4 regions of the Psychrobium sp. MM17-31 genome follow, and region 3 is predicted to be linked to each of the others. Evidence: predicted binding sites of a transcription regulator. Region 3 holds the regulator's gene; each other region holds the start of a gene.

Region 1 (7,878 bases), on a different contig from region 3:
GCGTCGAAATGATGATGACAGCTAGCAATCTTTCTGACAACCAGCGCGCAACATACAAACAGCAAGCAAATAGCCTTCGAAGCCAACTCAACACAGCTAAGCGAGATGAGCGAGAAGCCAGTCGTGAATTCGACCACGCCAAAAGCGACTACCGCAGCTTAGGCGATAAAATGCAGCACCTAGCAACAGACATTTCATTAACCCCTGCAGTAGTTGAAGTGCCAGTTTACTCAGATTATGTGTATCAAGAGTTTAAACAAACTAACAGTTTGGACGGCGTGCTCTACCTTAACATTAACAATGTAGTGCGCACTGCTGGGGTTGCCGTCGCTTCAACAGATATTAGCCACCCAGCTCATCCAACCATAGATTTAGCTGCAAACCCAATGCAAGTATTATCGCAACAACAACTTGCGCCGCAATATTCACAAGAGCGTTATAAAATTGGATTGCGCTTAATCGATGAACTTATTGCCGAACACAAAGCTGCTTATTTATTCCAAGCACAGGATTCGAGCAATTTAGAGATGAAAATGACGCTTTTAGTAAAACACGGTTTAGTAAACCATGACGGAGCAAGCGCAAAAGCAGCTACAACGCTAAATCAAATGCTTGTGACAGAATTTGGGCAAGGCGGAATTTTTAACATAAATCAGCTTTTACACCTTTATTAGTAAAGAAAGGTTATTTTTATTTCGATTAGTGAGCAAAAATTAGCACTAGCGCTCATTTTTGACTCACTTAAAGAATATTTAAAAATTAGTGGTTGCAAATAAAATTAATTTCTCTATTATAGCGCCCATCTCAACGACACAGGTCAGCGAGATAAAAATTGTGATTGCGGGATGGAGCAGTCTGGTAGCTCGTCGGGCTCATAACCCGAAGGTCGTTGGTTCAAATCCGGCTCCCGCATCCAACACAATTTTTCAAGTCCAATACAAATTGGCAAGTGATTGCGGGATGGAGCAGTCTGGTAGCTCGTCGGGCTCATAACCCGAAGGTCGTTGGTTCAAATCCGGCTCCCGCATCCAATCACTACTCTTTTTAAAGAGAAAGAATAATCGCACTATTTATTAGTAGCGATTTTTTTGTGCCTAAATTTTGGGATGAAGTAGTCTGGTAGCTCGTCGGGCTCAACTCTCTTAATAGAAAGTCGAAGGTCGTTGTGCTTTTCCTAAATCCGGCTCCCGCATCCAATCACTACTCTTTTTAAAGAGAAAGAATAATCGCACTATTTATTAGTAGCGATTTTTTTTGTGCCTAAATTTTGGGATGAAGTAGTCTGATAGCTCGTTGGGCTCAACTCTCTTAATAGAAAGTCGAAGGTCGTTGGTTCAAATCCGGCTCCCGCATCCAATCACTACTCTTTTTAAAGAGAATAAATAATCGCACTATTTATTAGTAGCGATTTTTTTGTGCCTAAATTTTGGGATGAAGTAGTCTGGTAGCTCACTGGGCTCAACTCTCGCAACAAAAAGTCGAAGGTCGTTGTTGTTTCTTTTAAATCCGGCTCCCGCATCCAATCACTACTCTTTTTAAAGAGAAAGAATAATCGCACTATTTATTAATAGCGATTTTTTGTGTCTGAAGAAAAGTAATCTTGGCAAATGATTGCGGGATGGAGCAGTCTGACTCTTTGTTTCTAAGAAAGTCGTCGGGCTCAACTTTCCCTCTCTAAGCAACAAGGTCAAAGAAAAAACTCGTAATAGCTTTTCCCTTTTTGTTATTTAAACAAAAACTGACTCATTTACCCAATCATTACTCTCTTTAAGAGAAGATAATTCCACTATTTTAAACAGCAATTTTAAGTCTCTTTTCAGCAAATCCCTCCATCTGTCATAAATTCGTAAACTTTAATTTACATAGTAAACCAATTAACAAAAGACAGTATTGCAGTAATTCGCATATCCATTCCATGAAGATCAAAGATAATCAAAGAGTTACTAATCACTAAAGTAAGTTATTGATTCATAAATTAGTTACTCAATACCAGTAAATCGTTTAATTTTTAAAATTACCCTTTCGCCAATTCCAATTCACAATCCTCACCACTATAATCAATGGGTATTTTGATATTGCACCTTTGACTTGTTCGGCAATATCTAGGAACTATTTTGATAATTTTTGGAGTGACAAATGGCAGCGTTTGGTACAGTTTTTATGCCTGAAATGGCGATTTCTAATTTCGATGGTGAAAAGTGGACCGATAGCCAAATTGTCCCTAGTGACAGCCTAACCTTCCACCCTGGTGCTCATGTACTTCATTACGCCAGTACCTGTTTTGAAGGTTTAAAAGCATTCCGTCACGAAGACGGCTCTATTAAGTTATTCCGCATGGATAAAAACGTTGCCCGTTTTGCCCAAAGCAGTGACTTATTATCGCTACCGTCTTTAGACGAAGCAGCAACAACGCAAATGATCAAAGACATCGTTGCTAAATTTGCTGATCAAGTACCAGAGCCACCGGGTTCAATGTACATTCGCCCGACACACGTAGGTACAGAAGCTGCTATTGGTAAAGCGGCAGCGCCTTCGCTAACATCAGTGCAATATGTATTGTTATCGCCAGTTGGCGACTACTTCACAGCAGGTGCAGGCACATTACGCTTACTACTAGACGAAACAGGCATGCGCTGTGCGCCTCACAACGGTATGATCAAAAGTGGCGGTAACTACGCCAGTGCTCTACGTCCAATCATGCAAGCGCGTGAAGAAGTAAAAGCAGACCAAGTACTTTTCTGTCCAAACGGCGATGTTCAAGAGACTGGCGCGGCAAACTTCCTATTAATCGATGGTAATGAAATCATCACTAAGGCATTAGATGAGAGTTTCCTACACGGCGTGACTCGCGATTCAATTCTAACGCTTGCCCGCGATCGTGGCATGGATGTTCAAGAGCGTGAACTAACAGTCACTGAGCTATTAGAGCGTGCAGCTAAACCAGGTTGTGAAGCAGCATTATCAGGTACAGCGGCGGTATTAGCGCCAGTTGGCACCTTGATTCACAATGGTAAAGAATACAAAGTTGGCGACGGTAACGAAGGCCCAACAACCAAAGCACTTCGCAAAGCCATGAATGACATTCAATGGGGTCTTGCTGAAGACAAACACAACTGGTTAGTTAGTCTATAAAACTAATCATTTGGGGCGCTATCCTTTTATTAGCGCCCCACTATTTTCCTCTCTTCTTTTTCTATTCTCTAAACCACATTTTCCGATAAATAATCAATCAGATACTTTATCTTTGGCGACAGCTGTCGATTGTGAGGATATACTGCCCACACACTTTCATTGGGAATTTTCACATTCTCTAACACCGGCACTAGCTCACCAGTGTCTATATAGTTGCTGAGGTAATATTCCGGTAGCTGCACAATGCCAATTCCCTTTAGTGCTGCATCAACCAATGCTTGGCCGCTATTAAATCTCAATTGTCCATTTACCTTTAAATTAACGATTTTCTCTTTGTGATAAAACCGCCAATAATCAGCAGAACCTAGCAAACAATTGTGTCGCTTTAGTTCGTCCATGGTATGAGGTGTGCCATGACGCGCTAAATAATCAGGTGAGGCACAAACAAAACTTTGCCGTGTAGCCAATTGCTTGGCCATTAAGGTGGAGTCTTCCAATTTTCCAATGCGAATGGCGAGATCGTAATAACCGTCATTCATATCCACTCGTTGATTCGATAAATCGGCACGAATACTGATTTCGGGATACAGCAGAGAAAAATCATTAATAAGTGGCAAAATGACTTTCTCACCGAACGTCACAGGTGCTGTTAAATTAATATGCCCTTGTGGCTTTGTTTGCAGCGATGTTAGCTCCATTTGTGCTTGGTGCAAGGCATCTAATATTTGTCGACACTGCTGATAAAAACTAGCGCCTTCTTGAGTTAAGGACACTTTACGGGTTGTGCGATAAAACAGCTTAACCTGTAAGCGTTTTTCTAGCGCCGATACTTGGCGGCTCACCTGTGCTGTTGAAATGGCAATGCGTTGCGCCGCTTTAGTAAAGCTCTCGGTTTCCGCAACTGCGACAAACTCGGTAATACCTTCCCACTCCATTATTACACCTCAGTAAAAGTATTTTTCATTTCACGATATTATCATCACACAGGAAATATATATAATGAATCTATTACTAGATAGCGCCACATAATCAAGAAGGCGCTACCAAAAGAGGAATAGAAAAATGTCAGATCAATTTATCAAATCAAAAGCCGCCATTGCGTGGGGCCCAAAACAACCACTAAGCATTGAAGAAGTGGATGTAATGCTGCCTAAAAAAGGTGAAGTATTAGTTAAGATTCTAGCCTCAGGCGTTTGTCACACCGATGCATTCACGCTTTCTGGTGAAGATCCTGAAGGTATTTTCCCTTGTATTCTAGGTCACGAAGGCGGCGGTATTGTCGAGCAAGTTGGCGAAGGTGTTACCGATGTAAAAGTTGGCGATCACGTTATCCCGCTTTACACCCCAGAGTGTGGTGAGTGTAAATTCTGTACCTCAGGAAAAACCAACCTGTGTCAAAAGATCCGCGAAACACAAGGTAAAGGCTTAATGCCTGACGGCACAACCCGCTTCTACAAAGACGGCGAGCCAATTTACCATTACATGGGCTGTTCAACATTCTCTGAATACACGGTATTACCAGAAATATCACTCGCTAAAGTTAACCCACAAGCACCGTTAGAAGAAGTGTGTTTACTAGGCTGTGGTGTAACAACTGGTATGGGCGCAGTTATGAACACAGCCAAGGTTGAAGAAGGCGACACCGTTGCTATCTTTGGTTTAGGCGGCATTGGTTTATCAGCAGTTATTGGTGCCACCATGGCTAAGGCGTCACGCATTATCGCCATCGACATTAACGAAGGTAAATTCGAGTTAGCTAAAAAGCTAGGCGCAACAGATGTTGTAAATCCAAAAGACTTCGATAAGCCAATCCAAGAAGTTATCGTGGAAATGACCGACGGCGGCGTAGACTACTCATTCGAGTGTGTTGGTAACGTAAACCTAATGCGTTCTGCCTTAGAGTGTTGTCACAAAGGTTGGGGCGAATCAGTCATTATTGGTGTTGCAGGCGCAGGCCAAGAAATCTCGACCCGTCCATTCCAGCTAGTAACGGGTCGCGTTTGGAAAGGTTCAGCCTTTGGTGGCGTAAAAGGTCGTAGTGAATTACCTGATTACGTAGAACGCTACATGCAAGGCGAGTTTAAACTCGATGACTTTATTACTCACACCATGCCATTAGAAGACATTAACGAGTCATTCGATCTAATGCACAAAGGTAAAAGCATCCGCACCGTTATTCACTTTGATAAGTAAATACACTTAGCTTATCTATAGGCGCTCTAGCATCAGTTAGGGCGCTCTCCCTACCCTCAAAAATTTCTGTGAAACATTATGACTATAGTAAACCTCGCTGTTAACAAGGTGTCTGATGGCTGGCACAAACAATATAGCCATCGTTCAACAACACTCAACTGCGATATGCGGTTTACCGTTTTCTTACCGCCGCAGGCAACTAATGATAATAAAGTACCTGTGTTGTATTGGCTGTCGGGTTTAACCTGCACCGACGAGAACTTTATGCAAAAAGCCGGAGCTTTTCGAAAAGCCGCTGAATTAGGTATCGCTATCGTCGCACCAGACACTAGCCCACGCGGTGAAGATGTTGCGAATGATGATGCTTACGATCTAGGTCAAGGCGCTGGCTTTTATGTCAATGCCACCCAATCGCCGTGGGATTCAAATTATAAAATGTATGACTACATCGTCGACGAATTGCCAAAGCTCATCGAAGCAACGTTTCCTGTTAGTGACGTTCGCGCTATTTCTGGGCACTCAATGGGTGGCCATGGCGCTTTGACTATTGGTTTAAAGAACTCGCAACGCTATCGCAGTATTTCGGCGTTTAGTCCAATTACGAATCCAACTAATTGTCCGTGGGGACAAAAAGCCTTTACTGCCTATCTAGGTGATAACAAAAGCGCGTGGCAAGAACACGACAGCTGTTATTTACTTGCTCAGGTAACGACACAATTGCCTATCAGAGTCGATCAAGGGCTGGCAGATGAGTTCTTAGAGCAGCAACTATTGCCAAAAAATTTAGAGCAGGTCGCAAAAAATGCCAATTACCCATTACAAATTAACTATCACGATGGCTTTGATCACAGCTACTACTTCATTAGCAGCTTTATCGAACAACACCTCGAATTCCACAATCGCTACCTGCGATAGTTCCAGATTTTTCTGCAAAAAATAGTAAAGCGAATCAACAATTGATTCAGGTCAAAGAATGCCGCGCCACTGCGGCATTTTTATTGATTTGAATCAAATGTTTAATTCTCATCAAGCGCATAATTCTAGCCATCAGATAACACAGCAAAGATTACAAAGTCTTTTGGAGATAACTCATGAAAAAAACTCTAATTAACATCGCGATGATGGCAGCACTAGCAACTACTTCTTCAGTTGCAATGGCAAACAAAGCTGGCGATATGATCCTTCGCGTTGGTGCAGTAAACGTACAACCTAACAGCGACAAAGCAACTGTTTACGCTGGCGGTAACAAAGTAGATTTAGGCGCTGGTGCATTAACAGCTTCTGTAGAAAGCGATACTCAACTAGGTCTAAACTTCGTTTACTTCGCAACAGACAAAGTAGCAGTAGAAGTTTTAGCAGCAACTCCATTTACTCATGACTTAAAAGTACACAGTGGCGACGCAACTTTAGACTTAGGTGAAACTACTCACCTTCCGCCAACAGTAAGTGCGCTTTACTACCTAAACGCACCTAGCGACAAATTCCAACCATACGTTGGCCTAGGTATTAACTACACTGTATTCTTCGAAGAAGAGTTCGCACCAGGTGTAACTGGCGCAGATTCAGTTGGCGGCTTAAACCTAACTGATCTAAAACTTAAAAACTCTTGGGGCCTAAGTGCACAAGTTGGTTTCGACTACCACCTAAACGAAAAATGGTTAGTTAACGCTTCAGCACGTTACATCGACATCGATACTACTGCTTCTTTCAAAGCAATCGATGGCTCTGTACCAGGCAAAGTTGAAGTATCAGTTGACCCAATGGTTTACATGGTATCTGTTGGTTACAAATTCTAATTCAGAATTCAACCACTCTACATAAATAAATGATTTGCTCAGGGCGCTTATTCACAGCGCCCTTTTTTTACATTCCTGTGACTATTCCCCCCCTCAAAAATCCTTAAATTGTTTAAAATCAATTAAAATGTAAATTACTCTCATTAACACTTGATCTAACAAATGATAAGAATTATCATTTGCGCGTTTTTTAACACTTGGTAATAAATAGCATACTTTTAAAAATCTCATAATCATTTTTAAAAGCATGTTAACTCATTAATTTTTAAGGAATAGCGCAAATGAATTTGAAAGAAGTTTCAAAAATCAGCTTAGCAGTTGTTTTAGGCCTTGGCTTAGCAGCTTGTAGCGGTGATGACGGTAAAGATGGTACCAATGGTACAAACGGTGTTGATGGTAAAGACGGTACTAATGGTCACACAACATTCGTAGCACGTGACGACGTAATCAAAACCAATGCAAACATCGCATACGCTTCTTACTCAGATTCATTAATTACTGCGGTAGCATTAAAAGAATCAATCGACATGCTAGTTGCAAACCCAACTGCAGAGAACTTCACTGCAGCTAAGCAAGCGTGGTTAGATGCTCGCGAACCTTACGGCCAAACTGAAGTTTACCGCTTCCGTGAAGGTCCAATCGACTTTGAAAACGAAGACGGTACTACAGGTCCTGAAGGCGCAATCAACGCATGGCCACTAGGTGAAGCACTTATCGATTACATCTCTACGTCACCAGCAGTTAACGGTAACGCATT
Region 2 (7,878 bases), on a different contig from region 3:
CTTTACCAGAGCTTGGCCATGGTGAAACGCGGTGTAGTGACTCACCTAAAAATAGCTTGTTAACGTTAAGAAGGATTTTGCCATCTTCTTCTTTTTTAATCGGCAATGAAGCTAAAACTGCTTCACTAATATTGGCATCTTTCGCGCGGCTAATTGGATTGTTTTCATCAAATAAGAAACGCGGTGTTTTGGTGATAATATCGATGCGGTTGAAGTAGCGACGAAATTCAATAATCTTAACGCCGCGATAGCCACCGCGAAAATGTCCTGCATCGAGTAAACCGTCAACAGTGTGGGCAAAGTGAAGAATTGGTGTGTCTAGTTGATCGTCGTTTAACACCATCAACATTTCACCTGACTTCTTATCTTGGTAGAAATTGAATAAGCCTTTCGTTTCTTCTTTTTCTTTGATCATTGAGGCTAGCGAGGTGTCTTTCTTATCAGACTTAGATTTTTTGGCATCAGCCGCCAAAGCTGGCGAAGAAGCGCCAATGCTGAGCATAAGTGCCAGCGAAAGAGTAGTTAATTTCACGGGATATTCCTTGATTTTTTATCAATTATTATGGGCAAAATATTTGCGGCGATAGCCATTCTACGCAAACAATTGAGCAAGCTACAACATTAAAGGTAACAAGTTGTAAATTAGTACATTTCTAGGTTGCCGCTGGCAATAATTGTTACCTCTATTGTGGCTAGTTTTAGCCTCTAATTTTTATCTATTTAAGCTAAGGTGTTGAAAGGTAAGTATTAAAATATATTGGCTTAACCATTGCTATGTGCAAGCTAATTAGTGTTTTAGTTAGGGATAACAATGAATTTCTCCATTTTAAATCTCAATCGCCAATATCAGGTTGCACAGCAAGAGCAGCTTAGAGCAACTGAGCAGTTATCATCACAACCGCAAGTTGCCGAGCCGCAGTTGCGTGTAGCTGATGATAAAGTCACCTTATCTCAACAAGTACAGGGTGGACATAAACATAATAGCGTTGAAGCAAACACCTATGACCAATTAGCCCCTCAAGCCCGAGGAATTTCAAAAGTATCGCAGAGTAGTGATAAGCCAACTTCTCAAGAAACACTTTTTAAAGACGCCATGGCTTCGATTATTGAAGGGCGGTTAGGTGTAGATAAGGAAAAGATCAAAGAGATCGAAGCTATGATGGAAGAGGTAGCAAAAGATGAAACATTATCGTCTGAAGAAAAAGAGCGCCGTATTGGCGAGTTGCAAGAGTTGTTAGATAAAGAGTATGAGAAGGCTGCAGAAAAACAAGCACATCAGCCTGTCTAATCAGCTTAGCTTTACATTTCTTTACTACGGCGGAAATTTAGGCGAGATACAATTCTCTTTGAAATTATTTAGAGAGAAAATTTAATATGAAAAAATTCATTGTATTAGTAGCGTTATTTTTCGCTTGTTGGACACATGTGTACGCTGGTGAGAATGCCGATTTCCAGCAGCGATTTGAAAAGGTAAAAGAGCGTTTACAATTAACACCGCAGCAGGTCGATATTATTACTCCGATACTCATTGAGAGCGCCGACCGCACTAAAAAGGTGCTAGCCAAATACGATATCAATCTCGATGAAGCCAATAAAGACAATCGTGCTAAGCTTGGTTTTAGTCAGTTGCGTAAGTTAGCAAAAGACATGACTGCTGAGCGTGAAGTTACAAGTAAAGCGTTAGCTAAGCATTTAACGGCACAGCAAATGGAAACGTTTCAGTCATTGCAAGAAGAGCGCAAGAAAGAAATGCGCAGCCGAATCTTAAACCGATAGTTTGAGGGAGATAGAACGATGACTGCCGATAACATCAAGATCCTGATGGTGGACGACGATATTGAGCTAGGAAAACTCGTCAAAGAATATCTAATCAATGACGGTGGATTTGATGTTAATTTCTGCTTCGATAGTTTACTTGGTGTAGAACTAGCAACCACCCAAGATTTCGACGTTATTATCTTGGATGTCGGTATGCCAAAGCTCAATGGCTTTGATGCCCTTAAACAAATTCGTCTCCAAAAACTGACTCCTGTTTTAATGCTTACCGCACGAGGAGATCACATCGATCGCGTGATTGGCTTGGAGATTGGCGCCGATGACTATTTGCCTAAACCTTGTAATTTAAGAGAGCTTAGCGCGCGAATAAAAGCACTTCATCGGCGCTCTTCAATCAGTAATACCTCAAGTGAATCAACTAAAAGTAGTGGTTTGTGTGTTGGCGATTTATGTCTCATGTCTAGCTCGCAAACCGTCACTATTAATGATGAGTTAATTGGCTTAACAGGTGCTGAGTTTTTGGTATTGGAAATCTTGATTCAGCAAGCAGGGCAGGTGGTTGAAAAAAATGATATTGCGCAACACGCCTTAGATCGGCCGATAACTTTCTTTGATCGCAGTGTTGATGTGCACGTTGGCAATCTGCGCAAGAAACTAGGTCCTTTGGCCTCAGGACAACAACGTATTAAAACCGTGCGTGGCCGTGGTTATCTCTATGTGAGTGACTAATGAAACAATTCTTTTTACGCATTTTCTTTTCTATTTGGATTATTTTGCCTATTACTGCCGTCACAACGGTACTTACTGGTAAGTTATTCCAGCACACAGGATGGTTTGCACCGCCCACAGACTTTGAGTCAGCGCTTGTTGAAAAAGTCGTTAATGATATTGAAAGCATGTCTGATTTACCGGTGCAGATAACGGTAGATAGGCTGTTGGCTAGGCATGTGCTCGACATGGAGCAAATGATGCAGATTTATGTGTTATTGCCTTCTGGACAAGATGTGTTGCAGCGTGAGTTACCGAGGTTTATTTTGTCTCATTTAAATAATAACCAAGTTGCTAGTTCTGCATTAGACGATTTTAGAATGGTTGGTATTTCTCGAACATCACAAGGATTCACAGTTATTGGTCACAAGGCGCCATATCCGCTGGTGAGAATGATTTTTCAACCTAAAATTCGCATCGTGTTGTGGAGTGTCATGATACTGGTTAGTGCATTGGTGACTTGGCGATTGGCCCGTTATATTGTGGCGCCGTTGCGTGTATTGCGCCAAGCTAGTGTACAAGTGGCTGAGGGAAATCTCGATATTAGAATTGCTAATACTGTAGAGAACCGGCGTGACGACATAGCGCTTTTGGCGCAAGATTTTGATGCGATGACCGAAAAAATTGAGCTATTGATATCATCACAGCAGCGGTTAATGCGCGATGTCTCTCATGAATTGAGATCGCCCCTTGCTCGCTTACAAGCAATGATCTCTATTGCAAGTCAACAGTCGGATAAGCACGCGGTAGATTTAGTTAGAATAGAGCAAGAGCTTGAAAAATTAGATGCATTAATTGGCGACATTCTGTCTTTTTCACGTATAGATACAACGCAAAAACTCAATGTGCAACGCACCGATTTGCGAGAACTTATCGATGTTATTTGTGAGGGCGCAGAAATTGAAGCTGCCTGTGAGATAGAAAGAATTGATGTATCAGGCCCCGAGAGATTACTACTCGATGTGGATCCTAAACTTATCGGTAGTGCGATTGAGAATATTGTTCGCAATGCGCTGAAATTTTCTCCAGCGGATCAAAGAATATCACTCTCGATCACTCATAGCCGCAATACGATAGAGATATCTATTGTCGATAAAGGTCCTGGTGTTCCGATTGAGAGTTTAGAGCATTTGTTTACCCCATTTTATCAAGTGACTAGCTCAAATCGAGGCAGTGGTGTTGGTTTGTCTATTGCTCGAAGAGCCGTCGAGTTGCATGGTGGAAATATATCTGCTGTTAATCACACGCCCCATGGTTTAATGGTGGTGATTTCTTTGCCACACAAAGGTGCCGCATTAGAGATTTAGTTTGTGAATACCACTGAACTTTACATTTCTTATCATTGATAATGATCTTGTTTACAGTCCAGTTTTTATAATGCCCCTATTCGCAATTTGGCGATTAAACAAGAGCGTGGGGGCCTATGGACTATTCAAATTTTTTATTCTTACTGTTGCTACTAGTGTGTACTTTACTGGAAGCAGCGTGGATTACATTAGTACAAAGAAAATCTTATCCATGGACCGATAGCGTGAGCAATTTTGGCGTTGGCATTTTAAAGCGCGTGATTGATTTGTTGACGTACGGCGTAGCGGCAGCGGTTTTGTTTTGGGTTTATCAGTTTCGATTAGCCACAATAGAAATTAATAGCTTGGGTATCGCCGTTGTATTTTTCGTGTTATTTGAATTTGCTTATTATTGGCATCATCGCTGGGCGCATGAGGTTCGCTGGATGTGGGCAACGCATAGCGTTCATCATTCGGCAGCGACAATGAATCTATCGGTGTCGGCGCGCTTAGGCGCAACGGGGCTGATTTCTGGCAGTATTTTGGTTTTCGCACCACTCGCTTTAATTGGCTTTCACCCGCTGATGATTGCATTTACATTGGCGGCGAGTTTGTTTTATCAAGTGTTCTTGCATACTGAATTAATTAAAACGCTTGGTCCGTTAGAGTGGGTGCTAAATACGCCATCGCATCATCGAGTGCACCACGCTTCTAATCGTCAATACATCAATAAAAATTACGGTGGTGTGTTAATTATATTTGACCGAATGTTTGGCACTTTTGCCAAAGAAGAGGAGGCGGTAAAGTATGGTTTAACTATTCCGTGTGAGAGTAAAAACCCAATTAAAATTGCTTTGTTTGAATGGGGCAGAATCTTAAGAGATTGCCGCAAAGCGACATCACTATTTCAAATGTTTGGTTATATGTTTTTTGGCCCAGGATGGAAACCTAAGCAGTAATGCGAATAAAGGTGTTAGGGTCGTGAAGGCACAGGCGGGTGCCTTCACGATAATTTGTAGGCTATTACGCCTTTCTAAGCATGGTGAAAAGCTCGTCTTTTAAGTGCAGGCGACGTAGCTTTAAGTTTTCCAAATGCTCGTCAGATGAAACCTCTACAGCGTCTTCAATGCGGCGCACATCGCGATCTAAATGATGGTATTCATCGAACAATTTACTAAAGTGACGATTATTCATTTTTAGCTCGCGGATCTGGTCGTGAAACTCTGGGAATTCGTTGTGTAAGTGATGGTTTTCAATAGTCATTTTGACGTCCTTCCTGATTAATTTCTATAACTTCAAATTACGCCGATTGGGCAAAATTTAGTTGATCTAAATCAGATTGTTAACTGCTTTTTCAAATAAAAAATAATGAGTATTTAGGCTCGTGATATGCCTTGTAAATTTCGTTGTTTTAAGATGGTTGAGTTAACTGAATAAGGAAAAAGCATGTTGGATTTATTACCAGAGATTTGCGACCAATACCCAGAGCACGTAAAAATCATAAAACCAATGTTCCAGTCCTATGGCGCAATAGAAACCTTCTATGGGGAAGTGGTCACCTTGAAGGCTTTTGAAGATAACTCGAAGGTTCGTGAGCTGGCTGCCAGCGATGGCCGAGGAAAGGTGCTGGTAGTGGACGGTGGCGGCTCGTTAAATCGCGCCATGCTGGGTGATATGCTGGCTGAGAAAGCTGCGAAAAACGGTTGGCGTGGCATTATCATTAATGGCTGTATTCGCGATGTAAACGCGATTGCACAAATAAAACTTGGGGTGCAGGCATTGGCGGCGCATCCTTTGAAAACCGATAAGCGAGGACTAGGGGATATCGGTGTTGCTATTCACATTGGTGGTGTTGATATTGATGCGGGCGATTATATTTATGCCGACAAGAATGGGGTGTTAGTGACTAAAACGCCGCTAGATTTAGCGGCGTTAGGGTGGCTGGATTAGGTAATTACAACGTTTTACATTCTTTTATGTATTTGAAGAGTTCTTTATATCCTTTAGCCAGTTTTTCTTTTTTCACTTCTTTTGCTGCCTGGCGCACCAATTGACGCAGTTTTTGGCGGTCAGCTTGCGGATGATTTTCTAGAAAATCGTTAATAGCAACATCACCCATTTTGATCAGGCGATCGCGCTGTTTTTCTAACTTTTTAGATTCAACATCGGCGCGTTTATCGCGTTTATCAAATTGAGTTAGTGACTCTCTAATCTCGTCGACATCGCTGTTGCGCAGCATTTTAGCAACGAATTGCATTTGACGACGAAAGCCTTCCTTTTTGTTGCGAATGCGGTTTGCTAGTTCGACGGCAGCACGTAGTTCGTCATTCATTGGGATCATTGCACGCTGACTATCTGCTAAATCCATAATGGTGCGACCTAGGGCGTGTAGATCATCGGCTTGGCGTTTTAGCTCGCTGCGGCTCACCCAATCGTCTTGTTCATCGTTTAAATCGATGGGGGCTTTTTTCGCTTTGCTCATGTGTGTTCTCGAAATAATAAAGTCAATTGCGCGTATTGTATCATTAATTTCAGATCCAGTATCCAGCGAGAACGTGAAGCGTGCTAAGATGTCGCAAAATTATTTGAAGGAAGAACTCTGTGGCAGCTAACGACGATATTTTTGATGAATTAGCGCGAGTAAAAGAATCGGTGGCTAAAGCCTTAGATTCAGCGAAAAAACACGGTGCAACCAGTGCTGAAGTATCGATGAGTAAGCAAACAGGCTTGAGTGTATCGACTCGTTCGCGTGAAGTTGAAACTATTGAATTTAACCACGATGGTGCCTTGGGCATCAGCGTTTATTGCGGTCACCGCAAAGGCAGTAGTTCAACCTCAGATCTAAGCGAAAGCGCGATTGAAAGTGCAGTTTCTGCAGCGATTTCTATTGCTAAACACACTTCTGAAGATCCCTATAATGGCTTGGCTGATGCCGAACTTATGGCGACAGATATTCCGGATTTAGATTTGTATCATCCGGGTTCACTAGATCCACAGTACGCGATTGATCTAGCGCTTGAAACTGAAGCCGCTGCTTTGGATTTCAGCGATAAAATTACGTACTGTGATGGCGCTTCTTACAGCTCACATCAAGGTCTACGCGTATACGGTAACAGCCATGGTTTAATCGCTGGTTATCCAAGTACCCGCCACAGTTTGTCTTGTGTCACTATTGCCGAGCAAGACGGGGAAATGGAGCGCGATTACGAATATAGCGTGTCTCGTTATCCTGATCGCATTGATGCCGCAAGCTACATTGGCGAGCAAGCATCAAAAAATACCCTTGCCCGCTTAGGCGCCAAAAAACTTGATACCATGACGGTACCAGTGGTGATCAGTTCACAACTTTCTGCGGGTTTTATTGGTCATCTAGTGTCGGCAATTGGTGGCGGTAGTCTGTATCGCAAAGCCAGTTTCTTACTCGATCGCAAGGGTGAGCAGATTTTCCCTGATTGGTTATCGATTGAAGAAAAGCCCCATTTGAAAGGCTATTTAGCCTCAACGCCTTTTGATCATGAAGGATTGGCGACGAAAGATCTGACTGTGATTGATAACGGTATTTTGGCCTCGTATCTGATCACGAGTTACGCGGGACGCAAACTTAATATGGCGCCGACAGGACATGCTGGTGGTACCCATACTTGGTTTGTAAATCACACCGTTGAAACTCAGAGCGAGCTGTTAAAACAAATGGGCACTGGATTATTAGTGACCGATTTGATGGGCTCATCTGTCAATATTATTACCGGAGACTATTCGCGTGGTGCGGCAGGTTTTTGGGTGGAAAATGGGATTATTCAATACCCTGTTCACGAGATCACTATTGCAGGCAACCTCAATGATTTATATCGCAATATTGTTGCGATTAGTAATGACCCTGATACCCGCAAGAGTACGCTGTGTGGCTCTATTTTATTAGAAGAGATGAAAGTAGCAGGGAATTAATTCAATTGTCATCTAAATTTCATATACCTGTCATATGGAAGGACGCCGCAAATTTTTGCGGCGTTTTTTTATTCAGCTGAAAATATCCAACTTAAATGGTTAC
Region 3 (7,878 bases):
ATACAAAATGCCGCGGCGCATGCGAGAACAAAGCGAACAGGTTGTTTTACCCGGTTCGATTTTGTCCATCACAATTGAATAGGTATCTTCTTCAACAATTTTATAATCGACGCCAATGCTATCTAAATAGTTAGGTAGAACCTCTTCAGGAAAGCCAGGCTGCTTTTGATCAAGGTTTACTGCGACAACGTCAAAGTGGATGGGGGCACGTTTTTTTAACGCTAATAAGATGTCTAGCATTGCGTAACTGTCTTTACCACCAGACAAACACACCATGATTTTGTCGCCGTCTTCAATCATGTTGAAATCACTAATGGCCTTGCCGACATTGCGGCTAAGTTTTTTATCGAGTTTTTTAAGCGCTTTTTCATCAGCCGCTTGCTGGGAAGTGATTTGATCAGACATAGTAAAACAATTGCTAAAAAGAAAGGCCGCATTATACCCAAACGCGCTGCTAAAGCTAGCTCAGCACGCTGGGCAAATGCGACCTTTTTCTAAAATATTGAACGTAGGCTAATCTTCGTCCACTGGGCATTCAAAGCCGTCTGGTTTCACGGCAAGTAGATCACAGTTAATGCCATCGATAACATGTTCCGCGGTGTTGCCGATAAATGCCGCTGAAAAACCAGTACGACCGATGGTGCCGATAATCACCAGCTCTGCGTCAAGCTCTGTTGAGATGCGGGGTATCACGTCTTCAGCGAGGCCTTCTTCGACGATACAGTCAGTTGCGTCAATCCCGAAATCGGCGGCAAGTGCCTTAGTTTTTTCATCGTGATGCGCTTTAACGCTATCGTTGTATTCGCTGCTATTAAACTCTGGGATCTCTATGGCGATATTTACTGGTGTGCCAGGATACGCGTTAATGACTTTAACGTTGGCATTGATCACTTTCGACATATCGACCGCATGTTGCAGTACCTTAGCATTAAGATTGATATGGTCACTATCTTCGCTAACAGAATTAACTGCGGTGGCTATGGTGCCATCGACTGGCCAATCGTGATCTTTTACTAGTAACACGTCGCAAGGCGATTTACGTAACAAATGCCAATCGGTCGGTGTAAATATGACTGATTTTAGCTTGTCATGACGATGAGTTGTTTTAACTAAAAGGTCGTGTTTATTGGCTAACACTTGTTTTATGGCAGCTTCGAAAGGGCGGTTGTGCCATGCAACAGTTGTTTCCATTGCTACGTCACTGTAGTCGGCTATGACTTCGTTTAGCCATTGCTCGTGTTGGCTAAGCACGACTTTACGCATTGAATCGCGCTCTTCCTGCGACAACATGGATGTCATTTCATAAGATAAATCATAAACACATAAAATCACTGAGATTTTTGCGCCATAACTACGGGCGAGAAATACAGCGCGTTTTAGGCTAGGTTGCTCCTCTTTAGTTGGATCAACCATTACCAATATATTCTTGTATTCCATCATAATTTAAGTCTCTTTCGCTGTTAACTATTTCTATAGTATGCCAACTTTAGTCGAACCCCAAGCGAATTTAGATCAAAAAAAAGCCGATAAATCATCGGCTTTCAATAATTAGGGTAATTGACGACTAGAATTAGTCTTTAACGACGCCTGCGACTGTATCTAATGCATCTTTGTCGAGAATAGTGACATATTTTCCCGTCACTTCGATAATCTTATCTCGCTTAAAGCGACCTAATAATCGAGAAATCGTTTCAACCGTTAAACCCAAGTAATTCCCGATGTCGCCACGTGTCATTGTCAAACGGAATTCCTTCGAAGAAAATCCGCGCTCACCAAAACGTTCACCTAAGGAGCTAATAAAGGTGGCTAATCGTTCTTCCGCATTGCGTTGACTTAGCAGCATTAACATAGCTTGATCATTGAGAATTTCATCACTCATCAAGCGCATCATTTGTTGGCGCAGGCGAGGCATACGACCAGACAATTGTTCTACTGTATCAAACGGGATTTCACAAACCATCGCAGTTTCAAGGGCGATGGCAAAACTTTGGTGGACACCGCGACCGATACTATCAAAACCGATGATATCGCCAGCAAGGTTAAAGGAAACAACTTGCTCGTTACCGTCGCTACTTAGGGTGTAACTCTTAAAACTGCCAGAGCGAATAGCGAAAATCGAATTTAGCTTGTCACCAGCGCTACAAATGATTTGGCCTTTTTGTATTGGCTTTTTGCGCTCGATGATATTGTCGAGTTGATCCATTTCCGTTTCATTTAATGAAAAAGGAATACACAAGTCAGACATACTGCAGCTTTGACAATGAATGCTACCAACACCTGAACATGAACTACTGCTCATTTACACACCTTTCGTAAACATTTAGGATTAATTTGCGTAATGTTATCATCTAAAAGAAGGTTGAGCGAGATCAAATTATAAAAGGGATCAAGGTTTTACTCATCATCACTAAGCCGTAGCCAAGAATTACCAAGGCACATAAGATTCTGATTACCTTATTATTTAACAGCTTCTTGAGCTGTTCAGAGAAAAAACCCATTGAGATCATTGCCGGTAGTGTACCTAGACCAAAGCCTAACATGATCAAGGCGCCATTTAGTGCTGAGCCAGATGCTGCAGACCATGTCAGCGTGCTATAAACCAGTCCGCAAGGTAACCAGCCCCATACTAAACCGAATGGCATTGCTGAAAGGGGAGATTTAAAAGGAATAAATTTATTGGCAAATGGCGCGATACGCGGCCATAAATGTTTGCCGATGAGCTCAGTCTTACGCACCGCATTACCGACGCCAAGTAAATATAACCCGATCAGGACGAGCATCAGGCCAGCGACAAATTGTAGCCAATAGAGAACCGATGATGATTTTAACGCGAAGAAGCTCACCGAGTAACCGATGAACGCGCCTGCTAGCGTATAGCTGGCTATACGACCGATGTTGTAGCTGAGCACGTATTGAATACGATGTGCTTTACTCACGCGATGGTGTAGAGGGATGTTGGACGAGAAAGCGCCTACTACGCCACCACACATGCCAAAACAATGGCCTGCACTTAATAACCCAACGACAAGTGCAGCCCAAAAATCATAGTTAGCCAAACTCAATTCCTTGCTATTGCGGTGGCTTATCTTTGCCCGATTTTACATCGTCATCAAACAGGATGTTGGAGCCTTGACGATCCAAATCTTCAAATTGGTCTGTTTTTACTGCCCAAATAAACAGATAACAGGCAAGAATAACCACGCCAATAGCAACGGGAATAAGGAGCAGAATAATGTTCATTATTTTACCTTTAATAATCGCAGTGAATTCACCACGACGATAATAGAGCTTAGGGACATTCCAATCGCTGCCGCCCAAGGTGGAAGCCAACCGGCAACCGCAAAAGGAACAGCGGTTAGATTGTAACCCAGTGCCCAAACGAAGTTTTGTTTTATAACGCGCTTGGTACGTTTAGCGAGTTCAATCGCTTTGCTAATCGCTGCTAAATCATTGTGCAAGATTACAATATCAGCCGAAGATTTGGCAATATCGGCGCCAGTTCCCATCGCAAATGACAGATGAGCCTGACTAAGTACTGGTGCGTCGTTAACGCCATCGCCAAACATTGCCACGATAGTATTGTTTTGCTGAGTATTCTTAAGGTAATTAAGCTTGTCTTGCGGCGATTGCCCTTGGCGTAGATGCTTAATTCCAAGTTGCTGCGCGACAAACTTCGCATTATCTGAGCTATCTCCTGTGAGCATAGTTGTTTCTATGCCTTGGGCGTGAAGTGCAGTCACCAATTGTTTACTTTCAACACGGATACTGTCACTTAACTCAATTTTGGCAACGCATTGTGTGTTAATGCTAACAAAAATGACGACGCTGTGGCTTGGACTCACGTGCTCAGCAAAAATTTGAGGTAAGGCTTTTTCTTGGCAAACGAAATTCTGACTACCAATCCTAACAACAGATTCATTGACATTGGCACTCAAGCCACCACCTTGTACTGTTTGCAAGTCTTTTACAGTATTAGTACTGCTATCATATTGACTAAATGCTTGCGCGATAGGGTGGTTAGACTGGAGCTCGATTGCGCTAACAAGCTCAAGGATTGCTTCTTGCGAAAATGATGTATCCGCCAAAATCACTTTATCAACGGAAAACTCACCAGTGGTTAGCGTCCCTGTTTTGTCAAAACAGATATGGTTGATTTGGGTTAGCGTGTCTAAGGTCTTACCTTGTTTAGCCAATAACCCGAACTGCTGTAGTTTGGTGGTTGCAGCGGTATAGGCTGAAGGCGTTGCCAAACTAAGTGCACAAGGGCAGGTAGCAACTAAGACGGCGAGTGAATACCAAAGCGCATGACTTGGTTCAATAAAATACCAGCCAATGTAAGTCGCAGCAGCAAGCAGCAGAATACCAATAACGACGTAGCTTGAAAGCGTATCAGCAATAGTCGCTAGCTTAGGTTTATCATTCGACGCTTTTTCTTGTAGGTCAATTATCTTGGTGATTAATTGGCCGCCACGTTCTTCCTTAACAATCACTTCAAGCGTCTGATCGTTATTGATGGTACTGGCAAATACCCAATCACCAACGTTCTTTGCGACTGGCAGTTGTTCACCCGTTAATACCGCTTCATTACAGTGACTTTTACCTGTCGCGATGACGCCATCACATGGAATCACTTCGCCGGGCTTAACCAACACTCGTTGACCTTTCTTAAGAGTTTTTGCTGGCACGCTAGAAATGTCATCGCCCTCCATCAAACTTGCAGTAGACGGAATGAGTTTGAGTAAGTTAGAGCTCGATTGCGCTGCTTTTCGTTTCGCTGATTGCTCTAGATGGCGACCAAGCAACAAAAAGAACGCAAACATACAAATTGACTCGAAGTAAACTTCACCTTGATCGGTTAGAGTTGCATAAGCACTGGCGAAAAATGACAACAAAATAGCAATGGAGACAGGAACGTCCATGTTAAGCCGTTTTGCTAAAAGGGCGCTAAAAGCATTCTTGTAGAAAGGCAAACTTGCATAAAAGACAACGGGGAGAGCAAAGAGCAAACTCACATAGCGAAAATAGTCGCTAAAGCCCTCAGTTAATGTGCTACTTTCACCTGGCATATCGACATAGGTCGCCATAGCAAACATCATTATTTGCATCGTGGCTAGGCCGGAAATGGTAACCCGGCGCAGATAGGCTTTAGCGCTGGCAACTTCATTTTCTTCAGCGACGTCTGCTTTAAACGGGTAGGCCTTATAGCCAATTTCAGCAAGGGCCAACAAGATATCCGATAGCTTAAGGATTTTGTGTTGCCACTTGATACTTAAGCGAGCACTCGACGTATTTACGCTCGATTGGATAATGCCGTCAATAGTCGCCAGTTTACGTTCGATTAACCATGCACAAGCTGCACAGGTAACATTTTCGACGGTAAGAATGACTTCTTTTACATCTCCACTTTCAACGGTAAATTCTTGCTCGATTTCAGTCAGATCATAGGATTGGAGTGTCCGCAGTTCTTCCGGCACCAGCTCTGCGCCTTTAACACCTTTTTCAGTACGATGGCGGTAGTAACCCGTTAATCCATTATCGACAATGGTTTGAGCTACGGCAGCACAACCGATACAGCACATTGGCTGTGGTTTATTGTCGATGGTTACGGACTGCTCAAAGTCTGTGGGGATCTCCTCCCCACAGTGGAAACAATCGTGATGATGTGTCATTACATTCTATTTGCGAATGAATCTAACATAGTGTCGATATCTGTTGGGAACTTATCGACGGTTTGAATGCGCCAGCTGGCGTCGAATGATTCTAATTGGATAGTCCACTTGCCTTCAAGTGGCTTGTTAAGCGTTTGCTCAAACTCGCCGGCAGCGTTTGCAGTTAATAGAAGCTCGAAGTCTTTCGCTTTTTGGGTACGGTGGATAAAACGCAGTTTGAGGGCTGCATTTTGTGGCTCGCCAAACGTTTGAGTAAGTTTGATGTTTTCACCTTCAACGTTTAGACGGAACTTAAGCGCTAATCGATATGCTTTATCGAGGCGAGAAAGGTCGACATTAATCGCTTTACCTTTTTTATAGTAGTCTTCGGCGACGAGATCTGGTTTGTTTTCGATCGCTATCATTAACATGATGACACAGGCGACAACAACGATAAGAGGAAGGATGATTAACGCCCAAGGCCAGCCTTGTTTGTACCATGGTTCTACTTTGTTCACAAAAAACTCCAGTGGATAAATGTATTGGCGTTAACTCAAAAAGATTTTGCTAACGGTAACACACTCGATGTGGATTTTTATCTTAAAAAAAGGGGCTTCGCAACACGAAGCCCCTCATTAGATTGTTACAATCTATTTTTTGTTAGACAGGCTGTATACGTATGCAGATAATACGTGAACCTTGTCTTCACCAAGGATATCTCTCCAAGGTGGCATTACACCAGCACGACCTTTAGCAACTGAGTCAGTGATAGCAGCAGTAGAACCGCCGTATAACCAGATGTTATCAGTTAGGTTAGGTGCACCAAGCGCTTGGTTACCTTTACCGTCGATGCCGTGACAACCAGCACACAGACCAAACTTAAGTTTACCGGCCGCTGCGTCTTTAGTGTTTACACTACGACCACTTAGGCTACGTACATAAGTTACTACGTCTTTAACCGCTTCGTCACCGCCTAGCGCGTCTTTCCATGCAATCATACCAGTGCTGATACGACCGTCATTGATAGTCTCTTTGATCTTGTCAAAGCTACCGCCGAATAACCAATCGTTGTCAGTTAGGTTAGGGAAGCCGCGTTGACCACGTGCATCACTACCATGACATTGGGCACAGTTTTGGATGAATAGACGTTGACCAACTTTTAACGCTTCTTCGTCTTGCATTAACTCATCAACAGACATTGCTGCGTATTTCGCATAAGTTTTACCGTATACGGCGTCAGCAGTGTCTAATTCGTTAACGTATTGAACAAGTTCGTTATTGGCACGAGAGGCTGCGTTTTGCGCTTTAGAATCAGCAAGTGAATAAACTTGCTTATTCGCACTCTTCCAACCAATGATGCCTTGGTAACTACCTAATCCAAACACGATGAAGTAGCCTAAGCCCCAAATGATGCTCACTACGAACATGATTGTCCACCAACGTGGAAGCGGGTTGTTCATTTCAACAATGCCGTCAAACTTGTGCGACATTTCCTTGCCTTCTTCACCCATAGTGTCAACGATAACCATGCGTAATAAATATGCACAGCCAAAGATAACAATAAGTGATCCGGCTATAATCCAAGCACTCCAGAAGTTACTCATGTGTACTCTTCTCCTGATCTTTATCTTTCTGTTTTGGTTGCTCATCAGCAAATACTAGGTTTGCTGCTTCATCAAAGCTTTTCTTGCGTCGTGAGCTGTAAGCCCAAGCGTAAATGCCGATAAACAAAATCAGCATTCCCACTGTTACGATGCCACGAAATGTACCGTAATCCATGGGAACTCCTTATTTTAGGTTCGTGCCAAGTGACTGCAGGTAAGCGATTAACGCTTCCATCTCAGTTTTGCCTTTAACAGCATCTTTAGCGCCTGCAATGTCAGCGTCGGTGTAAGGAACGTCAAAGGTGTTCTTGAAGATGCTAAGTTTCTGAGCAGTCAATTCACCGTCTAACGTGTTTTCAGCCAACCAAGGGAAACCTGGCATGTTTGACTCAGGCACAACCGCACGAGGATCGATTAGATGTGCTTCGTGCCATGCATCGCTGTAACGACCACCAACACGTGCCAAATCAGGACCAGTTCGCTTAGAACCCCATAGGAATGGGTGATTCCATACAGATTCACCAGCTAATGAGTAGTGACCGTAACGCTCTGTTTCATGACGGAACGGACGAATCATTTGCGAGTGACATTGAACACAACCTTCGCGAATGTAAATATCACGACCT
Region 4 (7,878 bases), on a different contig from region 3:
GTGCATTTAGGAAACGAAAAATGATTTTAAAAAGACTCATCTTCGAATGTTTTGAAGATACGACGCTCACCGCAGCAGAGCGCGCTATTTCCGGACTAATTACCGAGCTAAAATACAACGGTCAAATCATCGGTAACGAGTTTCCATGCTTGCTTAAAGACGGGCAATTCGTCACTCAAGCGCTTTGTCCAACTGAAGATGCCCTCACCTATCAAAACAACAATACAGCGGTCAACCGCGCACTAGACGCTCTAAGTGATGCAGGCTTACTAAAACCCAAGATTGACATTCTCGGCCAAGAGTTACATTCGGATATGTCTGATCCAGAGCACACGCCAAGCTGGCAAATCCTCTATACCAGCTATGTACAAACTTGCTCGCCATTACGCTGTGGCGAACACTTTGCACCGATCCCACTGTATCGCCAACCCAAGCTTGCCAATGGCTGCTATAAACAGCTAATTAACTGGCAGCAAGACTGGCAAGCTTGCGATCAATTGCAAATGAACGGTCGCAGTGCCGAATTTGCCGCTTTAACAGAAATTGGTGATGTCGACAGCTCGCTCGCCAAACGTGGCAGGGCCTTAGTCGCTCAATTAGAAACAAATAGTGGCATTGCCACTTATTATTACCTTTATCGCGTGGGTGGAGAAAGCAAAGAAAGCGAACAGCAGCGCCGCTGCCCAAGTTGCGGTGGTGATTGGGCGTTAGATGAGCCCATTCACCAAGTATTTGATTTTAAATGTGACGATTGTCGCTTAGTATCAAACTTGTCGTGGGATTACAATTAAGCCCACTCACGCTTTTATTTTTGACGCCCTAAAAGACTGCGCATCACTTCTTTTAGGCGCGGCATGAGTCCAGGTTTAATATCGACAGGGGCTTGATAAGCTAACTCTTCATCAGGCGTTGCTAATGGCGTTAATGCCTTCAGAAATTCTGCCAAGGACGGCGCTAATTCGATGCGGTTATCATCCCCAGGAACTTCTAGCACCACAGCGCCACTTTCATTGTCGACACAAACCATAAGATGGCTATTAATGACGCTACCTATGAACACAGTATGTGATTGCTTTAGCTTTCGCTGCATCAAAATATGACCAATGATATTTTCACATAGGCGCTTAATATCTTCTTCGTTCCAACACTGAATTAATTCGTATTGTTTATCACCGAAGCTGCCATACAAACTCGCCCCTAAATAGCTACCATAAAAGGCTTTGACTGATTCATGCAACGATAGCTCTAACGCAGATTCAATATCAGAAAAATCAAACTCAGACGTTTGGCTCACTTGTTGCCAGCTGATTTTGTCACCGTCTTCACTACCCGTAATTTCACAGGGCGAGCGCCAACTCTCATCAAAAACAACCTGTGGTAATTTTTGCGTTTCATTTTCACAGGCTTTGCTATAATCGCCAGCAAAATCCGCAAGTGCATGTGCAGTGTGATTCATTCAATTCTCTTAATCGTTGGAAACCTTTATGACTGAGCCATCGTCTCACTATGAAAACGCCCCAGAACTTCAATCTCTTAGCCTAGGCAAAGAGACGCAGTATGATAACAGCTTCGACGCAAAACTGTTACAAGGTGTGCCGCGTTCGTTAAATCGCGATGGTTTAAGCCTCGGCGACAGCCTACCATTTACTGGCGTTGATATTTGGACGGGTTATGAACTGTCTTGGCTCAATAACAAAGGTAAGCCAGTAGTAGCGATGGCGAGTTTTAGCGTGCCATTTGATAGCGTTAACTTAGTAGAGTCTAAGTCATTTAAACTCTATCTAAACAGCTACAACCAGCATAAATTTGCTGATGAAATCGAAGTAGTAAAGCAACTTGAGACAGATTTAAGCGCTTGTGCGCAAGGTGACGTCAAGGTTGAAATCATCCTCGCTAAAGACTTTCCTGCACAGCAAATCGTCGGCCCGAAAGGAGAATGCATTGATGAGCTCGATATTGAAATTACCGACTTTGAATTCTCACGTGATTATTTAAACGATTCAACTTCAGATGACATTGTCAGTGAATCACTGCACTCAAACCTGCTCAAATCAAACTGCTTGATCACCAACCAACCAGATTGGGGCACAGTGGAGATCAATTATCAGGGGCCGAGAATAAATCCCGAAGCCCTTTTGCGCTATCTGATTTCATTTCGCCAACACAACGAGTTTCACGAGCAGTGTGTCGAGCGTATCTTTAGCGACTTAAGCGAGCTGTGTCACTGCGAAAAACTCACTGTCTACGCCCGTTATACCCGTCGCGGAGGATTGGACATTAACCCGTTTCGTTCAAACTTCGAAACGGCGCCAAGTAATGTGCGTCAGGCGAGACAATAACCGCTAATACTTCTTAAGAAATAGAAGACAATAAAAAAACGGCGCTATCAAAGCGCCGTTTTCGTATAACTAATTGCGGGATTATGCAAAGGTTGCACGTGCCGCCGCTAGTTCATCAGTGAAAGTATCACTTGAAAGATCGTCTACTGAATCAATCAATCCTTTCTCAACAAATGATGCCATGGCATCGCTTGCGCCAGCTAAGTTTGCCTCGTTCGCCTGACATAACACAGCAAAGCGCACGAAATCTAAGTAGCTAATTTCATCAGTCTGATAGTCGCTGCTTGAGTAGTAGCGCACAGACTCTGCCATATCATCACTAAAGTTCCATGCCTTAACGATTGATAAACCAATGTGATTGTGAAGATCGCTAATTGCACGCTCTAAAAATTCAGGCTCTGCGAATACATCTGGGTAGCCATCGGCTTCCGTTAAAATTGGCAAAGTACCAATGTTGTGTAGCAGCGCAGCAAGTGACAAGGTATCAACTTGTAGCGATGTGTGCTTGTTCTCTTCTTTGTGCACTGCAAACAATGCCATCGCATAAGCAGCCACTTCAGTAGAGCGTTTCCACGTTTTAGCAAGGTAAGTGGCAATTAACTCATTGTTAGAAACAAATAACTGCTCCATCGCCAGTGCCATCACAATGTTTTTAATTTGGCGCATGCCAATACGAGTTACCGCAGCTTGAAGATTTTCAACGCGAACAGCGCGGCTGTAATGCGCCGTATTTGCAATGCGAATTAAGCGTGCAGACAATGCTGCATCTTGTGCAATAATCGCCGCAATATCATTGAGGTTAGTATCTGGATCTGCCACAGCTTCTCGAACTTTCATGGCAATTTTTGGTAAGGTTGGTAGAACTAAAGCATCGCTTTTGAGTTTTTCGATTAAGATGGTACGTAATGCATTGGCAGTAGACATAAATCTTCGCTTCCATTTCCAATTTTATAAAAATACTGCATTGAATTCATGTGTCATAAAGTATTGATGCAGCGTTACAGCTCAATATTACAGCTTTACTAATATATACTCCTAATTTAGATCAAATGCTACGTATTTTTACGTATTAGGTTAAATCACAGAATGAATCAAATATTGACCAATAACCATCAACAAATTATCGGCTTAGGTAATCCCAGTAGTAAGTTTTGTTTTAATTTACCAAACGTGCCAATTGTCGGTGAGCTAGGCTACGACGTAGCAGAAATCGTCGATATTAACGGTAATCATTGGCGGAAAATTTTCGTTATCATCGCCAAGTTATGTGATGATAGTGACAATTGGCAGCAATTTCGCGACCAAAGGCTTGTAAATGAAGTTTATCTTAACTTTACAACACAACTGGGAAACGCGAGTAAAATTGAATATTTATGCGGCAAAAACCACGCCGAATCATTCGAGTTAGGCCATCGAAAATGGTGCAATATCGATGAAGAATACCAAGTAAAATCAGCGAAAAATGCTAATGAACAGCTTCTATTACTGACGCCGTATCTCGATTACCGTCAATTTCCCAATGCACTAATAACGAAGGTTAAAAATTTTATAGAGACGGCTTAACTTCTTCGGAAGACTAAGATTCTTCAGGCGACTGTGATTCTACAGATGGTGTAATAGCTTCAGTTTGTATAGCACCATCATCATTTTCTTGAGCTTGCAGCGCTTCTAGCTTGGCGCGCTCCGCTTTCGAAATATACTTGGGTTTATTGTTGTGGGCTAACTTGCCGTTCTTTTTCTTTTGTTTCTTTTCAAGAATCGATTTGATTTTCTTTTTGCGGTTCATATTTTTATACCTCTAGACTGTCCAGCCAGTTTACGCTAACGCCACAAAAAAAGCCGCTATAAATAGCGGCCAAAGGTCTCATCTGAATAAAAATAAAGCTGGATTAACTATCTCCTTCGAACTGACCAGCTTTTGCTAAAGCACATGCTTCAACAGATAAAATATCGGCATACCCTTGAGAGCTTTCAGGATTTAAACCATCACTTGCTTCCATTGAGCTATCTTCTTCGTTGTAAAGTGAGGCTGCAATATCGCCCATCGACAAGAAGAATACATTACCTTTGTACAAGCCAAGTTTCACAGTCCCGGTTGCGCTAGCAGTCAGCGTTTCAATACCTTGGACTGCCGCTTTAGTGGCTACATCAAAACCACGACCATCGTAGAACTGATCACTAATCACCTTACTTAAGCTCTCATACAGCGCAGTCGCGCGTCTGTCTAAAGTCGCTTGTAAGATATTTTGTAGCCCTTGGCTTAATAGCTCCATGCCCGGCGCTTCATATACTCCGCGACTCTTGGTACCAATAATTCTGTTTTCCAACGCATTGGACATGCCAACGCCATTGCGGCCCCCCACTTCATTGGCCTTGGTCATCATATCGAATGGATTTAGTTTTTCGCCATTAAAGGCCACGGCTTCGCCAGCTACATAATCGATAGTCACTTCTTCAACCGCATCAGGCGCATCTTGCGGCCATACGCCCATGGTTGGCTCAACAATGAGCATCGACGTTTCTAGGCTTTCTAAATCTTCTGCTTCATGAGACAAACCAGCAAGGTTGGCATCAGTTGAATATTTCTTTTTCATACCAACCACAGCTGGAATATCGAACGTCGCCAAGTAATCCGCCATTTCACTACGACCAGGGAATTGTTCGAGTAAATCGGCATCACGCCATGGTGCATATACTTCCATTTCAGGCGCTAGCGAGCGAGTGTAGCGCTCAAAACGCATCTGGTCATTACCACGTCCAGTCGCACCATGGGCTAGAATGTTAACGCCGCGCGATTTCATCGCTTTTACCAAACCTTGCACGGTTACCGCACGAGCAATACCTGTGGTATTCCAATAGCCACCATCATAAGTAGCATTGGCTTTAATGGCCGCAAAACACGCGTCAGCCATCTCTTTCTTAAGATCGACCAATACTGTTTCTGCGCCACACGGCTCCATCTTGCGAGCAACATTCTGAATATCATCTTCATCTGGCTGTGCTAAATCAGCCGAAAAACAAATAACGTTAATATTCTCTTCCATTAAACGTTTGGTCACTGTCTTGCTGTCCAGTCCACCAGATACACATACGCCAACGGTTTTGCCTGCTAAGTTTGATAATTTCATTTCACTCTCACACATTTGACGAATTATTCAACTCGTCGTTTTACAGATAATCTTTAAATTTAGACCTAACTTAATAGTTAATCTATCTTATAGCTGCATAAGATAATTCAATCGCTGAGTATAAACAACCATAAAATGAATATTTATGCTCTTTTTGTGAATTTTTATTTCAGCGGGATTATCCCTGCAAAGTTATCAAAATTGACTTAAATCAATTTTGATATAAACAATGCTAGCTTTACGTTGTACTGCAACAGCCTGCTCTCTAAAATATTCGCCCCCGAGATTAAAGAGGTCGTTTTTAGTGTCTTTCATTCCTGAATTATTATGCCCAGCTGGCAGTTTAAAAAACATGCGTTATGCCTTTGCTTATGGCGCCGATGCTGTATACGCTGGTCAACCGCGTTACAGCCTACGTGTGCGCAACAATGAGTTTAATTTAGAAAACTTAGCAATCGGCATAAAAGAAGCACATGAACTTGGCAAAAAATTCTACGTTGTTAGTAACATAGCGCCTCATAACAGCAAACTCAAAACTTATATTCGCGATCTAAAACCCGTGGTGGATCTAAATCCAGACGCATTAATAATGTCTGATCCCGGTTTGATCATGATGGTGCGTGAAGCTTTCCCGCAGTTACCAATCCACCTATCAGTGCAAGCAAACGCGGTAAACTGGGCTACGGTGAAGTTTTGGGAGACCCAAGGCATTGAACGCGTCATCTTATCGCGAGAGTTATCAGTCGATGAGATTAAAGAAATTCGCGAAGCTGTACCAAACATGGAACTTGAAGTTTTTGTCCATGGCGCATTGTGTATGGCCTACTCTGGTCGCTGCTTATTATCGGGTTACATCAACAAACGCGATCCAAATCAAGGGACTTGCACCAACGCCTGTCGCTGGAAATACGGTGTCCATGATGCACAAGAAAATGAGACTGGTGATGTCGTTGCAACAGCGCCACAAGACAACGACAATTCACAGACTGAAGCGCTAGCGCAGCCTGTAGTGGTTGAGCCAACGCTGGGTGAAGGTGAAACCACCGACAATATCTACTTGTTGCAAGAGCCTAATCGTCCGGGTGAATACATGCCAGCGTTCGAAGACGAACACGGCACTTATATCATGAACTCAAAAGATTTACGTGCAGTGGAAATGGTTGAGCCCTTGACTAAAATGGGCGTTCATTCACTAAAAATCGAAGGCCGTACCAAGTCGTTCTACTACTGTGCAAAAACAGCGCAGGTATATCGCCGCGCCATCGACGATGCAGTTGCTGGCAAGCCTTATGATCCTGCACTAAGCTCACAACTCGATCATCTAGCACACCGCGGTTACACCGAAGGCTTCTTGCGTCGCCACACTCATGATAAGTACCAAAACTACGATTATGGTCACTCAGTATCCGACAGCGCGCAGTTTGTTGGCGAAGTGATGGGACGCGATGATAACGGTGATGCAATTATTGATGTTAAAAACAAATTCGTTGTTGGTGATACGCTAGAACTAATGACGCCTCAAGGTAACGTTGTATTTACCCTCGAATCAATGCGCAACAAAAAAGGGGAAGAGACAGATGTTGCACCAGGCTCCGGCCACATCGTTTCAATCCCAGTAGATGGTGAAATTGATTTAACCTACGCTCTGATCATGCGCTATTTACCGCAAGACAAGAGCACTCGAGGCTAATCATGGCACTTAAGATCTTAAGCAATTGCATTAACTGCGATATGTGTGAGCCAGAGTGCCCTAACCAAGCTATTAGTTATGGTGAGGTTATTTATGAGATCGATCCCGACCTATGCACCGAGTGTGTAGGTCATTACGACAAGCCAACCTGTATTGCTGTGTGCCCTATCGACTGCATTGAAGTTGATCCTGAGCGCGTCGAATCACAAGACTCACTTTATGAAAAATTTGTGGCAATTCACCACAGCGATTTGATCTAATCCATACCAATTCTAGCGCGGTTTTACGCCTTAAATTGCTGATATTTTGAATGATGTTTACTTTTCAAAATTATGCGCTAGAATCAATATGCTTGTTATTTAGGCAGTTCACTTGATAGCCAATATAAAATAGCGAGTTTGAATAGTGCAGCGGTTGCCTATTCAATCAATATATAAAATGGAGAATGGCTATTATGGCTACAATGACAGGTCGCGTTAAGTGGTTTAATGAAAAGAAAGGCTTTGGCTTTATTGAACGCTCAGGTGGCTCAGATGTATTTGTTCACTTTAGAGCAATTCAAGGCGAAGGTTTCAAAACACTAGCCGACGGTCAAGAAGTTCAGTTTGAAGTAGAAGACGGTCCTAAAGGTCCACAAGCACTCAATGTAACTGCACTTTAAAAATTAGCCATTACGGTTAATTTAGAATAACTGGCTACCTTTTTGGTGGCCTTTATTTTT

Evidence for each region. The regulator FNR, encoded in region 3, switches genes on or off when oxygen is low (the NO sensors DNR and NnrR bind a similar motif). The targets are predictions, from matches to a motif close to TTGATCTAGATCAA.
Region 1: a site for FNR is predicted at 6,282-6,295, ahead of MHM98_RS03905 (OmpW family outer membrane protein). Genes of this name have one in related genera too.
Region 2: a site for FNR is predicted at 5,155-5,168, ahead of MHM98_RS14030 (DUF465 domain-containing protein). Genes of this name have one in related genera too.
Region 4: a site for FNR is predicted at 5,669-5,682, ahead of yegQ (tRNA 5-hydroxyuridine modification protein YegQ). Genes of this name have one in related genera too.

The regions. Positions count from the first base shown of each region.
Region 1 is NZ_JAKRGA010000001.1:887,004-894,881, forward strand. Features, by position in the region: gene MHM98_RS03870 (hypothetical protein) at 1-674, shown strand, start outside; tRNA gene MHM98_RS03875 (tRNA-Met) at 840-916, shown strand; tRNA gene MHM98_RS03880 (tRNA-Met) at 955-1,031, shown strand; gene MHM98_RS03885 (branched-chain amino acid aminotransferase) at 2,137-3,132, shown strand; gene MHM98_RS03890 (LysR family transcriptional regulator) at 3,201-4,067, opposite strand; gene MHM98_RS03895 (S-(hydroxymethyl)glutathione dehydrogenase/class III alcohol dehydrogenase) at 4,195-5,325, shown strand; gene fghA (S-formylglutathione hydrolase) at 5,404-6,240, shown strand; gene MHM98_RS03905 (OmpW family outer membrane protein) at 6,417-7,121, shown strand; gene MHM98_RS03910 (imelysin family protein) at 7,403-7,878, shown strand, end outside.
Region 2 is NZ_JAKRGA010000004.1:294,566-302,443, forward strand. Features, by position in the region: gene MHM98_RS14000 (zinc-dependent metalloprotease) at 1-532, opposite strand, end outside; gene MHM98_RS14005 (hypothetical protein) at 812-1,288, shown strand; gene MHM98_RS14010 (hypothetical protein) at 1,375-1,776, shown strand; gene MHM98_RS14015 (response regulator transcription factor) at 1,795-2,505, shown strand; gene MHM98_RS14020 (ATP-binding protein) at 2,505-3,851, shown strand; gene MHM98_RS14025 (sterol desaturase family protein) at 4,076-4,789, shown strand; gene MHM98_RS14030 (DUF465 domain-containing protein) at 4,854-5,093, opposite strand; gene MHM98_RS14035 (putative 4-hydroxy-4-methyl-2-oxoglutarate aldolase) at 5,277-5,780, shown strand; gene yjgA (ribosome biogenesis factor YjgA) at 5,785-6,312, opposite strand; gene pmbA (metalloprotease PmbA) at 6,432-7,775, shown strand.
Region 3 is NZ_JAKRGA010000003.1:142,838-150,715, forward strand. Features, by position in the region: gene ttcA (tRNA 2-thiocytidine(32) synthetase TtcA) at 1-405, opposite strand, end outside; gene uspE (universal stress protein UspE) at 514-1,440, opposite strand; gene fnr (fumarate/nitrate reduction transcriptional regulator Fnr) at 1,571-2,299, opposite strand; gene MHM98_RS09515 (sulfite exporter TauE/SafE family protein) at 2,370-3,056, opposite strand; gene ccoS (cbb3-type cytochrome oxidase assembly protein CcoS) at 3,070-3,240, opposite strand; gene MHM98_RS09525 (heavy metal translocating P-type ATPase) at 3,240-5,669, opposite strand; gene MHM98_RS09530 (FixH family protein) at 5,669-6,166, opposite strand; gene ccoP (cytochrome-c oxidase, cbb3-type subunit III) at 6,299-7,252, opposite strand; gene MHM98_RS09540 (cbb3-type cytochrome c oxidase subunit 3) at 7,245-7,427, opposite strand; gene ccoO (cytochrome-c oxidase, cbb3-type subunit II) at 7,437-7,878, opposite strand, start outside.
Region 4 is NZ_JAKRGA010000001.1:235,588-243,465, forward strand. Features, by position in the region: gene MHM98_RS00945 (hypothetical protein) at 1-24, shown strand, start outside; gene MHM98_RS00950 (Zn-ribbon-containing protein) at 21-791, shown strand; gene syd (SecY-interacting protein) at 806-1,456, opposite strand; gene queF (NADPH-dependent 7-cyano-7-deazaguanine reductase QueF) at 1,485-2,339, shown strand; gene MHM98_RS00965 (HDOD domain-containing protein) at 2,421-3,263, opposite strand; gene MHM98_RS00970 (hypothetical protein) at 3,426-3,902, shown strand; gene MHM98_RS00975 (DUF2986 domain-containing protein) at 3,916-4,125, opposite strand; gene argG (argininosuccinate synthase) at 4,229-5,467, opposite strand; gene yegQ (tRNA 5-hydroxyuridine modification protein YegQ) at 5,772-7,157, shown strand; gene MHM98_RS00990 (YfhL family 4Fe-4S dicluster ferredoxin) at 7,160-7,417, shown strand; gene MHM98_RS00995 (cold shock domain-containing protein) at 7,612-7,818, shown strand.